DNA from 4 places in the Parabacteroides sp. AF17-3 genome. Region 4 is predicted to be linked to each of the others. Evidence: riboswitches for the same ligand, from Rfam matches in the RefSeq annotation. Region 4 holds a riboswitch; each other region holds the start of a gene.

Region 1 (3,176 bases), on a different contig from region 4:
TCCAGCTCCTGTACGGTCTTGCCTGCCCCGAACCAGTCATTACTGATCTTATAAGCGCGGAAAGTGATGGGACGTGCTGCCGGCATAAAACCGGGTTGCTCGCTCTCATCGTCGGTACCCATCTTTGCTTCCAGCTCTTTACAAGCCTTCTTTACCGAAGGCAGTCCGCCCAGCAAACGGGGAGCCACATCGCTCATCAGCCAGGCAGAACCGGCCGTACCGAAAATATAACAGACAGCATAAGCTACAGGCATCACATTAATCATGGATGTTTTGTCTGCCGCACTCAACCCGCTCTGGTTGATCGTATCTTCCGCTACTCCCAGCACCGCAGAGATCGTCTGCGAACCAGCCAGCAATCCAGCCGCTTCTCCGGCATTGTATCCCATCAGCTTGGCAAGCAAAAAGGGAACAAACAGAGAGAACAAACACATCAGTACGGCAAAAAGCATCTGCGGAAGTCCCTCCTTTTTTAGCCCGCGAAAGAACTGCGGACCAACACTATATCCCACGGCAAAAAGGAACAGAAGAAAGAATACGGATTTAATGGGTGCCCCAATATCGATATGCAACTGTCCAATTAATACACCGACCAGCAATACGCTGGTAACTGTTCCCAAGGAAAATTTACCTATCTTAAATTTACCTATCCAGAAACCGAAAGCCAGTGTCAGAAAGATAGCCAGTTCCGGATAGTGTTTGAGCAAATCAGCAAACCACTCCATATATACAATTATTTGACGTTAATAGTAAGACATATTCCATGTCCGATTTTATTGTGGTAAATGGAACACAATCCATGAGAAAGTTGTTGCGGGAGATTCAATTAAGAGATTATAAAAGCTCCCTTATTTTAAATAAATTTCTATCTTTGTCCCGCTTTGGTGATACGCCAGCCTCCGGTTGTCGTATAAAAGGGAATCCGGTGAGAATCCGGAACAGTGCCCGCTACTGTGAAGCCCGCTATAAAAGGAAAACATGCTTACACCACTGTCCGTGACAAGGATGGGAAGGTCGTTTTCCGGGCAAGTCAGGAAACCTGCCAGACAGACAAATCCGTTCTCCCGGGGCCAGGAGGGCTATTATGAACATAAAACAAATCTCTTTCAATGAAAAAGAAATGTCTGCTGACAGCCTTTCTTGTAGGTTGTTCAATGAGTATGTCTTTTGCACACGGTATGTTGCAGAAGACAGTGACCGATTATATGCTGAAAGCAAAAGGCTATGATAACTTCCATGTCGGAACGATCGAAGGTTATCCCACTTTCGATACGATGCTTGCCAAGCTCAAAGCCAGCGGTGTAAAGAAAGTCATGCTCATGCCTTTCATGTTCGTTGCCGGCGACCATGTCAACAATGATATAGCAGGCGACTGGAAAAAGGAGCTGGGAGACAACGGTTACGAAGTATCCGTCCTGATGGAAGGTCTGGGACAGAATCCCGACATACAGGACATCTTCATCGAACATGCCCGTTTTGCGGCCAAACACAAAATGGTCGATATCATGGATAAAAAGAAGCAATACGCTGCTGGAAAAGACTGACGGACCAAACGCCCATTATCCGTCACAGAGTCACAAATGAAAACCGGCCTCTTTCCTCATACGGGGAAAGGCCGGTTTTTTATATCAATACATTCTTGAAATTCTAATTTACACAACCAGAACTTTTACATTATTAAAGGAGCAATAACAATAGACATTTTATCTATTATCAACTAATTATTTACCATCTTTACTTGCATTTTTATTTATATCAAAATATATACATAAAATGATATTTTGTATACATAACAAACTGGAACATTGTATTTTTTTTGCATATACATTCACATGGAGTGTAAAACAACAACTAAATCCAAACAAAAACATGAAAAGTACGATTAATAACGCGCCTTCTGAAATACCTAACAGTCAGTCATTACATGCAGGCTTTGATCTTCTCATAAAGCCCGAAGGAATAGATTTAACTGAATCTTACCTATATAATAATATGATTTTCTTCATACTGGACGGATCAGTAAAAATATATTCTCCACATACTCAAACGAAGTCCATTGGCGAACCGCATATGCTCTTTCTTAAAGGGCATGAAAAATACACCTATGAAATTACTCCATGTTCGCAAATTCTTGCGTTCACCTTCGATAGTCTGACTATCGATGAGTTATTTCGTTTCCGGGCTCAATATGACCTGTTACCCGAATCCTCGTTTGAATGGATAGAACTAAAGATAATCGAACCTCTCTACAGCTTTTTAAAACTTCTCATCCAGTATCTGGAGAATAATTATTTGAATTACAACTTATATCTTGCCAAAAGAGAGGAACTGTTCTATCTTCTCAAAACAGTCTACCCCAGTAAAGATTTAGGTCATTTTTTCTATCTGCTGGCCAATCACCCGTCTGAGTTCGAAAAACAGGTAGCGGAAAATTATATGAAAGTAAAGAATGTCAAAGAACTGGCCAATCTGATGGGATATGGGATAAACTCCTTCCGGGTCAAATTCAAAGAAAACTTCGGTATTCCTGCCTACCAGTGGTTACTGAATGAAAAGGCGAAACGGATTTTAAAATGCCTGACAACGGAAGGTGAAGATTTCAAAAGTATAATCGACGATTTCGATTTCAGTTCACATTCTCATTTCTATAAGTTCTGTAAAACACAATTCGGACTTACCCCCGAAGAATTAAAGAAGAAACTAAACAGCTGAAAGAATATCAGATTATATATTTTATATGTGATTTTATATATATTCCCCTTCTGCAGCATAGGCTACCTTTGTATTGTTAAAATACAGATTCTTATTAAATTATGATGACCAAATTGTATGTGTTATTATCCCTTGGTAAGGGTGGGGATAATACTTTTGTTGAGGGGAGAATGTCAACTCCCTTAGTCTGTTATATTCTGTCAGGTGTTATTTTACTTGTTGTGTTACTACGAGTATTTTCCTGGCTGCAATACCTGCAACTCAAACGCAAAGCCCGGAAACGTATTTTTAAGAACAAAACCGTCAAAAGTCTACCGGTACGAAATAAATAGATTATCTTTGTGTCTGCATGATTACAACCGAATGTATCAGAATCAATAACTCAAAGCTATAAATGAGCACAGGTAAAATAATCGTAGCCGGTATCGGACCCGGCAGTGAATCAGACATTACTCCCGCAGTGT
Region 2 (3,176 bases), on a different contig from region 4:
TATTTCCATAAATAATAATTATTCAATAGTGCTAATGTGCCGATTATTAAATACGCAGGACTCCTTTTTGTAATCCGAATTCACGCCAGCGGCTGATCGGACGATTGTCGGAAGCCTGACCGGATCTGTTTTCCTCCAGATTGACCAGATAATCTATATAGGCAGCGATCATAGCTATATTTTCAGTCTCTGTTCCACCCTCTTCTACGGGATGTTGCAATTGTCCGGCATTTTTTTCAATAAAAGAAGTATCATACTTTCCCTGCACAAAGTCGGATGTATCCATAATCCGACGTAAGTAACCGATATTCGTTCTCAACCCGGTAATCTTATACTCATGCAATACCCGCCGCATGCGTTCGATCGCATATTGGCGCGTTGTCGCCCAAACGATCAGTTTTCCGATCATCGGGTCGTAATAAACCGGTATTTCATATCCTTCATACACATAACTGTCTACACGGACACCGATGCCGTTCGGCTCTGTCAATTGTTTAATGACACCGGGAGAAGGCATAAAACCGGCTTCTGTATCTTCTGCACAGATACGGCATTCAATGGCATGTCCGCGCTGGACGATCTCCTCCTGGCGGATATGGAGTGGTTCGTTGTTAGCCACCCGAATCTGTTCTTTTACCAGATCGACGCCTAAAACTTCCTCGGTAATCGGATGCTCCACCTGGAGACGCGTATTCATTTCCAGAAAATAAAAATTCCGATGTTTGTCCACCAAAAACTCAATGGTACCAGCACCGGAATAGTTGACAGCTTTTGCCGCAGCAACAGCCTTTTCACCCATATTTTTTCTTAACTCGGGAGTGATGAACGGAGACGGACTTTCCTCCACGATTTTCTGATTACGGCGTTGAACGGAACATTCACGTTCGCAAAGATGGATTACATTCCCGTGATTGTCACCCAATACCTGAAATTCGATATGATGAGGTTCCTCTACGAATTTCTCCAGATAAACTGTGTCGTCACCAAAAGACGATAACGATTCCGAACGGGCAGAATGATAAGCCTCCACCACATCTTCTTCTTTATAGATCAGTCGCATCCCTTTTCCTCCGCCTCCCATAGAGGCTTTCAGCATAACGGGGAAACCGATTTCCTTACATATCCGAACGGCTTCGGCAGCATCCAGCAACGGTTGTTGCGTTCCCGGAACAACCGGCACACCAGCCTCGATCATCCGCTTACGGGCTGATATCTTATCGCCCATCGCCTCCATCGTCTCAGCAGCCGGGCCAATAAAAATAATATTTTCCTCTTTACATCTGCGGGCAAAAGCTGCATTTTCCGAAAGGAAACCATAACCGGGATGAATGGCATCGGCTTTATGAATTTTTGCCGCTTGGATAATCTTTTCAATATCCAGATAACTATCTTTTGATGCAGCAGGCCCTATCAGGCAGGCCTCATCAGCATAAAGTACATGTCGTGCTGCCCGGTCGGCTTCCGAAAAAACAGCCACAGACTGTATTCCCATCTCCCGGCAGGAATGCATCACACGTACGGCGATCTCGCCACGGTTTGCAATTAATATCTTCCGTATCATATCAATGCTTTAAATGTTTATAACGGGGATTCACCTCACAGGCATAGAAATATTTCTTGATCTCATTCAAACAGGAGTTGCACAAACATCCCGGATAATGGACCTTCACATAAGCAAGCTGGAGTTCATCCAATTTCACAGGCACACAATGACAGGCGGATATATCATCTACCCGACAAACAAAAGAGTCCCCACAACGCGGACAATCTTTCTCCATAAATCTGATAAATTTAGAATAAACAATCATTTCGAACCCGTATCCTAACCCACGAGGATATGAGCCTTTAACGAACGGCAGGTCTTCTGACTGACTCCCATCCTGAAGCCTTCCCGACACATGTCAGTGGCATAAGTTGTTTTCAGAATGTTATTAGAGCTTCACAGCAGCGGGACTGTCCGGGATTTACACCCGATTCCCTTTTAATCTGTATTTCCAGAATCAAAAATACAGAACCATTTCGGTGCAAAACTACAAAAATAAAAGACAAAACAATGATATAAAATAAGTTTTTTATACTTTTGCGCCCCGGTTTAGGTTTATCGCCCGTTTTTCAGCCAGCAAAAAGAAACATTCCGGAATAGAATCCGGTTCATATATAAAAAGTACGACATGAGTAGAAATGAATCTTTGCTACCCGTAGCCAAATTCATCGCAGAGTACTCCGCCCATATGATGGGATGCGGGGTACACACATCCCGGGTAGTCCGGAGTTCCAAACGAATAGGAGAAGCATATGGCGCTGATGTTAAAATCAGCATTTTTCAGAAAAATATTATTCTGACGATCTCCGACAATGATACGAAAGAAACATACAGCGAGGTGATCGATATCCCCGCCCTTCCGATAAGTTTCGAGAAGAACGCCAAACTGAGCGCTCTGAGTTGGGAAACGTATGACAAACATTTGTCGCTGGAAGAATTAAAAGATAAATATGAGGAGATTATCGCCAGCCCGCACATCGATCCGCTTTTCGTTCTGATACTGGTAGGTTTTGCCAATGCCTCTTTCTGCCGCCTGTTCGGGGGAGATATTACTTCGATGGGGATTGTCTTTTCTGCGACTATCACCGGTTTTTTCCTGAAACAACAGATGCAGATACGGAAATTCAATCATTACATAATCTTCGTGGTATCGGCCTTTATTGCATCGCTTTGTGCCTCTACAGCGTTGATATTCGACACGACCTCGGACATTGCACTGGCAACGAGCGTCCTGTTCCTGATACCGGGCGTACCGCTGATCAATGGGGTCATCGATATTGTCGAAGGGTATATACTGACCGGTTTTGCCCGGCTGGTCAATGCACTGATGCTGATTATCTGTATCGCGATCGGGCTTTCTTTCACATTAATGATGGTAAAAAATAATTTGATATGATAGTATTGGATATTCTTTTAGACGGACTTTTTGCAGCCATTGCAGGTATTGGTTTCGGTGCGATTTCCGACCCACCTATGCGGGCGTTTCCTTACATTGCCTTGCTGGCTGCCGTAGGCCATGCCTGCCGATTCTGCCTGATGACTTTCTTTGGTGTGGATATCGCCACCGCCTCCCTGTTCGGGGCATTGGTGATCGGATTCGGTAGTTTGTGGCTGGGAGGCAGGATTTACTGCC
Region 3 (3,176 bases), on a different contig from region 4:
AGCGGGTCGAGGATGCGGGATGTCGATTCCAGCGGGTCGACTGCCGGATAGATACCCAGTTCGGTAATCTTACGGCTCAGCACGGTGGTAGCATCCAGGTGTGTAAAGGTCGTTGCCGGTGCCGGGTCGGTCAAGTCGTCTGCCGGTACGTAAACAGCCTGCACGGAGGTGATGGAACCTTTTTTCGTCGAGGTGATACGTTCCTGCATGGCTCCCATTTCGGTAGCCAGTGTCGGCTGATAACCAACTGCCGACGGCATACGTCCCAACAGGGCGGATACTTCGGAACCGGCTTGCGTGAAGCGGAAAATATTATCTATAAAGAATAATATATCGCGAGTCTCGCCTTCCGGAGCCAGGTCGCGGAACGATTCGGCGATGGTCAGTCCCGAGAGGGCGACCGACGAACGTGCTCCCGGCGGTTCGTTCATCTGTCCGAACACCAGTGTCGCCTGCGATTTAGCCAGTTCTTCGTGGTCTATCTTCGACAGGTCCCAATGACCGGCTTCCATACTTTCCTTAAATTCTTTACCGTAACGGATTACATTCGACTGTATCATTTCGCGCAACAGGTCGTTACCTTCACGGGTACGTTCACCCACGCCGGCGAAAACAGAAAAACCGTTATTCTTTTTGGCAATGTTATTGATCAGTTCCATGATAAGAACCGTCTTTCCGACTCCGGCGCCACCGAACAACCCGATTTTACCTCCTTTGGAATAGGGTTCCAGCAGGTCGATCACCTTGATACCGGTGTAGAGCACCTCTTTGCTGGTTGTCAGATCTTCAAACTTCGGCGGCTCACGATGGATAGGGAGAGCTCCTTTTTTATCCAGCATTTTCATCCCGTCGATCGGATCGCCTGTCACGTTCATCAAACGCCCCTTTACCTGATCGCCGACCGGCATGGTAATGGGCGAACCGCATGATACGGCTTCCATTCCTCGTTGCAGTCCGTCTGTCGTATCCATAGCGACTGTACGGACTGTGTTTTCCCCAATGTGCTGCTGAACTTCCACGATCAGTATTTTCCCATTAGGACGGGTTATCTCCATGGCGTCATGAATACGTGGTAGCACTATTTTCTCTTCTTTTTCATTATCGAAGTGAATATCCACGACTGGACCGATAACCTGCGAAACATAACCTTTTGTTTCTCCCATACAATTCTTTTTAAACCTCGTCAATATATTTTTTCAACCGTGCAATATTACGAAAACAACCTGTCGGAAACCGGAACATATTACTTTTTTGGCTTTTTTGCATTTAGTTAAACTTTAAACTAATTTTGTAGTCATTCCGAAATGAACCAATTGTTTTGCGATATGGAACAATTTGAGGAAAAATTACGCTGTTTTTTGAAGAATAAGGGTTGGCATTTTGTGTGCGGAGTGGTTTGGGGGATGGTGGTATGATCTGTTAAATTATATTACCAGAAGTAGTATTTTAAATTATCAGGTATAGTAATTGATATTATTTGTACTTTTGCCACCGGATTATGGTGTAACGGTCTGGCTTCCGCCGGCCGTTAGTAATAGGGAATCCGGTGCAAATCCGGAACTGTACCCGTAGCTGTAAGTTCTGTAACCCCGGCAAATCTTGTTGCCACTGAGGATTTTAGGATCCTTGGGAAGGCGGCCGATCATGGGAGAACAAGTCAGAAAACCTGCCATTATTCTGTAATATGCAATACCTCGGGTAAAGGTGTTGATAGACCTGAGTATATATAGCTTAAACCAAATATAATTGGATATATAAGCAATATCTGTCAGTATTAATCAATGCTCAATAAAGCAATACAGAGTTTATAGTCATTATTGAGATCGGAATTAGGAAAAATTTGTTCAGATCTAATAATTACCGTGTTGCTAACAGTTGAGTAAAAAATATCTTGTAAAAGGTATATATTATTACATGAGATTTCGTTTGTTTTTTTATTATTTATGTAAATTATTATATTATGAAGAAGAAAACTGTTTTATTTTTGCTTGCATTAGTTTTTATTTCTTGTAATAAAGAGGACGATCAAAGGGAATATCCTGAAAGTGATAGTGAAAAAGGAATTGTTTTAAAAGAGCGAGATCCTGATTATCCTTGGGTACCAATAGAGAATACTAAGTCGCACTCTCAATTTTCTCCCCGGTTGTTAGTAACATTTGATAAATGTCTGGGAAGAGCATATAAAGATGATTTTTTTCCTGTAGGTACAATAGAAAATGTAACTTATTCAGTAGTTGATATTGAAAAATTATCCAAAGATAAACCAAGTTATTTTTTAACTAAAAATCTTAATGAAGGTATTGCTAATAGCTTTGCTTATTCAGATTTTCAAAGGTATACAGAGAAATCTAGTATGAGTAAAAAAATCAATGGGGGATTTTCTTTAAATTTAGGTTTATTTTCTATCGGGGCAAAAAGAAAAATGAGTAGAATATTTACTAATTCAACTCTTAATGAAGAAAATAGAGTTTTTGGAGAGTTGGATGTTATTTATAAAAGATCTCAGTATGTAATGCAAATGAGCTCACGTATTAGGAAAGAAATTATTTTGAATTATTTATCAAGTGATTTTAAAGATGAGTTATATGGAACAACTCCAACTGAGCTATTTTACAATTATGGTGGATTTGTGTTGTCCGATTTTATAACAGGAGGACGTGCCTCAGTTGTATACACGGGGTTGCATAAGAAAAATATATCTGAAGAAACAAACGAAAAGGATATGAATACAGATATAAATGCTTCTTATGGTTTTAAAATGAAAAACGGTTCTGAGGTGTCCGGCGAATTAGGCCTTGGTAAAAGTTATTCAAATGGTTCAACTAGTTCTAATGAATTGACATCAATGATGGTTTCTGTTAAAACAATAGGAGGTGGTGCTGAATTTGCTAGTTTTACCCCTCCTAAGAATATAAATGATTTAAATGTTAATCTTTCTAATTGGTTGAGTACTTTAAATAATGAAGATAAACATAGTATTGTTGACATTTCGGAGAATGGACTTATCCCACTAGCTGATTTTGTTATGGAAGAAAATCTGAAAAAAGGTTTATTAGATTGTTATAAATCAGAAATAACAGCTTTTCCCACACTGCAAGAACCATATATAAATATACGTTTGACTTATATTTCAGGTCAAATAGGGGTTTTTCAGACTAGTTTAATAACACGTTTTA
Region 4 (3,176 bases):
TTACCCATTCACAAACATCATCTGCATTTACAGGTATCTTCTCCAGTTCTTCATTAACCCTATTATAGCTTAATTTCTCATTCGGTTGTAACTCAATAACTTTCTGATTCGAACCATTTAACGAAACGTCTACTCTACCTGTTCGTAATACAACATTTACCAGATTTTCATCCTCGTATGTTCTAACATTAAATGTAGTCCCCAATACTTTTACATTGAGACTCTCCGATTTTACAACAAACGGTTTCAAAGAATCCGGCGTTACTTCAAAATAAGCTTCTCCTTTCAAATAAACTTCGCGGAACTTATCTGAAAAATCTTTATTATAGGAAAGAGATGATCCGGCATTCAACCATACTACAGATCCATCGGACAGGGACACTTTAGATCGTGCCCCCAACGGAGCAGATGTTTCAAAACAAATATTCTCCTGATTTTGCTCATGTATTGATATACCCGCATAATAAGATAAGCCACCTATGGCTAACATCACAATAACAATAGCAACTATTTGTAACCAGGAATGAGCAAAAGAAATTCTTTTTGAAGAAATACGAGGTTCTTTATCCATTAATTCTCCAAAACGTTTTTGAAAGTTAGCCTCAACCCGGGAAGAGAAATAGGGTACATAAGAAATGGCCCACCAGTCTGACATTTCCGAAAAAAGCCGCCGGTTCTTTTTATCAGTCTGCAACCAATGATAAAGTTCTTTTTCTTCAAAATCTGTCAGATCACCCAAAAAATGACCCAATATAATTTTTTCTATATGTTCTGTATTCATCATATTTTCTAAATAAATTCATATCTACATAAATATATACGCAGTTTTTTATAAACCGTTTATGTAAAAGTGAATTATTTTTGAAAAATATCGAACAATAAACAAACAACTGGGTATAAATCGCCTAATAGCACTCTTAATTTTGATAATCCTTGTTTAATCTGTACACGGACTGTACTGGAAGAAATATTTTTCATTCGGGCTATTTCCTCATATGTTTTATTATAATACAGATGCTGGATAAAAATCTCCCGGCATTTCTCAGGGAGCTGATCAATAGCCTTACTGATTTGATTCGCTAACTCTTTATTTTCCAAACATGCCAAAGGAGAAGAATCCAAATAGACTAATTGTTCATAAATCTCAACTGTATAATCTTTTATATCAGAAACAGCAATTTCGTCCAAACGCTTCTTTCTGTAATAACTTAAACACTGATTTTGAACGGCACGTACCAAATAAGCTTTGATCGGATAAAATAATGACGAACGGTTATTCCATACATTCAAAAATACGTCATTTACAATTTCTTCTGCCATTTCCGGTTTATATACATATTTAACGGCTACAGCACATAAATAGACATAATAAGTTGAATACAATAATTCAAAAGCTTTTGTATCCCCATTATTTACACGTTGTATGACCTCTTTTTCTATATTCACGGACCTCTTCTTAATCGAATCAGACAACAAACATAAATATTTTATCTCTATATTTTATTTTTTGATTAACTTTTTATCCGGACAAAAGAAAGCATGGACCACCGACGGAGCTCATCCCGTCAACCGAACCATGCTTCTTTTCCTAATTATTATGGCAAAATAATTAAAAACAGACCTTAAAAGGACAGCAAACAGGAAATGGAATAAGAATAGAAAGACATCGGATGTCTTGTTTTTCTCTTCCGGCCTTTCCTCGAAGCCGTCGAAATAATATGCCTTGCAGGTCTTCTGACTTACTTCCGGAGTGAACGCCTTCCCAACTTTTCAATTAAAAAGTCAGTGGCAAAGTTTGCTCACCCGTTATGAAGCTCACAGCAGCGGGACTGTCCGGGATTCACACCCGGTTCCCTTTTAATCCTTACCCGCGGATACAGGCTCGGAACAATGCATAGCGCAAATATAGAGATATTTTTACATCTTATGGTAGCAGATCCTATAAATTTTATTTATTATGTTTACGATATTCATCTATTGCGTCTTTCGCCGGAGCTTTAATCAATTTTTGTTCACGAACTGCACGGGATTGATTGAAATAATCATCCAATAACTGAATATCAAATTCATCTATCATCCGGTCTGCTGAAATCGAATCATGTTCACTGGTGATCATCACTGCCCCTATACGTCCGGGATCAGAGATAGAAACAAGATCACCGTACTTTCTTTTCAAAGCGGTCAATTTCTCCCAGTTATTATCGAGATGTACCAATTTACGGTCAAGGTTGACTGTAGCCACAGCATAATTATAATAGTTCGTACTTGAGGCGACCATCTCTCCCAATGGGTTACGTATCTCCGACGGAGCATTCAGAAAACCATAGGCACAAACAAAATAAGCCTGACAGGAATAAGCCCATTTGCTTTGTTCCAAACCTCCGTGATACATTGATGGAAACAAAATTATGTCCGGTTTTTGCTGAGCATACCGTTCCCTCAACTCATCAAAATTAAGATCGAAACAAACAGCACAAGCAACAGTCCCGAAATCACATAGCAGGAGTTCTGCTTCATCAGAAGGCATGATCTCATTCATTTCCTGGATAGTAGGAAAATTCTTATTATATATACCGGCTACTTTTCCACGTCGGTCAAGCAGTATACATGAATTCCACCAGCTTCCGTTTTCTTCCCTTTTGGTTCCAAAAGCAATATAACAGTGATTATCTTTTGCTACCGAAGCCAGGTAATCCTTTACCTGATCTTTCCTTACTTTATAATATTCAAACTGCTCTGCCGTAGTTAATCCGGAAGGACGATCGCATGCTTCCGTTAATAATATCAGATCCGGCTTATGTAATAACACTTTTGACAACTGCCTTTGCCAGTAATCGATCATCTGATCGACCATTTGCTGATAACTCATCTGATTATTTACGGAAACCGCAACCCCTCCACCTCCGATAGTGACTATTTTCACCGGATTCTTTGCCCGGGCTGCCAACACGACTGTAAAAACAGTTATAAAAATCAGGTAAACAGAATGTTTCATCTTCTTTCAGGTTATTTATGTTCCTCAATCACTGCAGGTGTACCGTCTAAGGAAAACAGAATTTTCCAACCGGCAACGGACGCTCCCAGTCTGCCATTTTCTTTAATCAATAGTGCCTCATCGGGTGTTATTTCCGGAGAACCGGCATCATCGACAAACAACACATGCAGGAAATAATCTT

Evidence for each region. A riboswitch is a leader RNA that binds a small molecule or an ion and turns the genes downstream of it on or off. The one in region 4 is predicted to bind cobalamin.
Region 1: linked by a shared signal. The riboswitch ahead of DWW91_RS16005 (sirohydrochlorin cobaltochelatase) and the one ahead of DWW91_RS24570 (RNA polymerase sigma-70 factor) in region 4 are both predicted to bind cobalamin.
Region 2: linked by a shared signal. The riboswitch ahead of DWW91_RS13290 (cysteine-rich CWC family protein) and the one ahead of DWW91_RS24570 (RNA polymerase sigma-70 factor) in region 4 are both predicted to bind cobalamin.
Region 3: linked by a shared signal. The riboswitch ahead of DWW91_RS13360 (MAC/perforin domain-containing protein) and the one ahead of DWW91_RS24570 (RNA polymerase sigma-70 factor) in region 4 are both predicted to bind cobalamin.

What each region holds. Positions count from the first base shown of each region.
Region 1 covers NZ_QTMM01000011.1:220,125-223,300, forward strand. The annotation lists gene aspT (aspartate-alanine antiporter) at 1-725, opposite strand, end outside; cobalamin riboswitch at 866-1,062, shown strand; partial or broken gene DWW91_RS16005 (sirohydrochlorin cobaltochelatase) at 1,185-1,544, shown strand; gene DWW91_RS16010 (helix-turn-helix domain-containing protein) at 1,870-2,712, shown strand; gene cobJ (precorrin-3B C(17)-methyltransferase) at 3,107-3,176, shown strand, end outside.
Region 2 covers NZ_QTMM01000009.1:46,622-49,797, reverse strand. The annotation lists gene DWW91_RS13300 (biotin/lipoyl-containing protein) at 1-9, opposite strand, end outside; gene accC (acetyl-CoA carboxylase biotin carboxylase subunit) at 47-1,561, opposite strand; gene DWW91_RS13290 (cysteine-rich CWC family protein) at 1,563-1,778, opposite strand; cobalamin riboswitch at 1,837-2,034, opposite strand; gene DWW91_RS13285 (threonine/serine exporter ThrE family protein) at 2,172-2,939, shown strand; gene DWW91_RS13280 (threonine/serine exporter family protein) at 2,936-3,176, shown strand, end outside.
Region 3 covers NZ_QTMM01000009.1:60,101-63,276, forward strand. The annotation lists gene atpD (F0F1 ATP synthase subunit beta) at 1-1,163, opposite strand, end outside; cobalamin riboswitch at 1,483-1,689, shown strand; gene DWW91_RS13360 (MAC/perforin domain-containing protein) at 1,961-3,176, shown strand, end outside.
Region 4 covers NZ_QTMM01000023.1:38,934-42,109, reverse strand. The annotation lists gene DWW91_RS24575 (FecR family protein) at 1-784, opposite strand, end outside; gene DWW91_RS24570 (RNA polymerase sigma-70 factor) at 856-1,446, opposite strand; cobalamin riboswitch at 1,707-1,908, opposite strand; gene DWW91_RS24565 (carbon-nitrogen hydrolase family protein) at 1,949-2,995, opposite strand; gene DWW91_RS24560 (heparinase II/III family protein) at 3,007-3,176, opposite strand, start outside.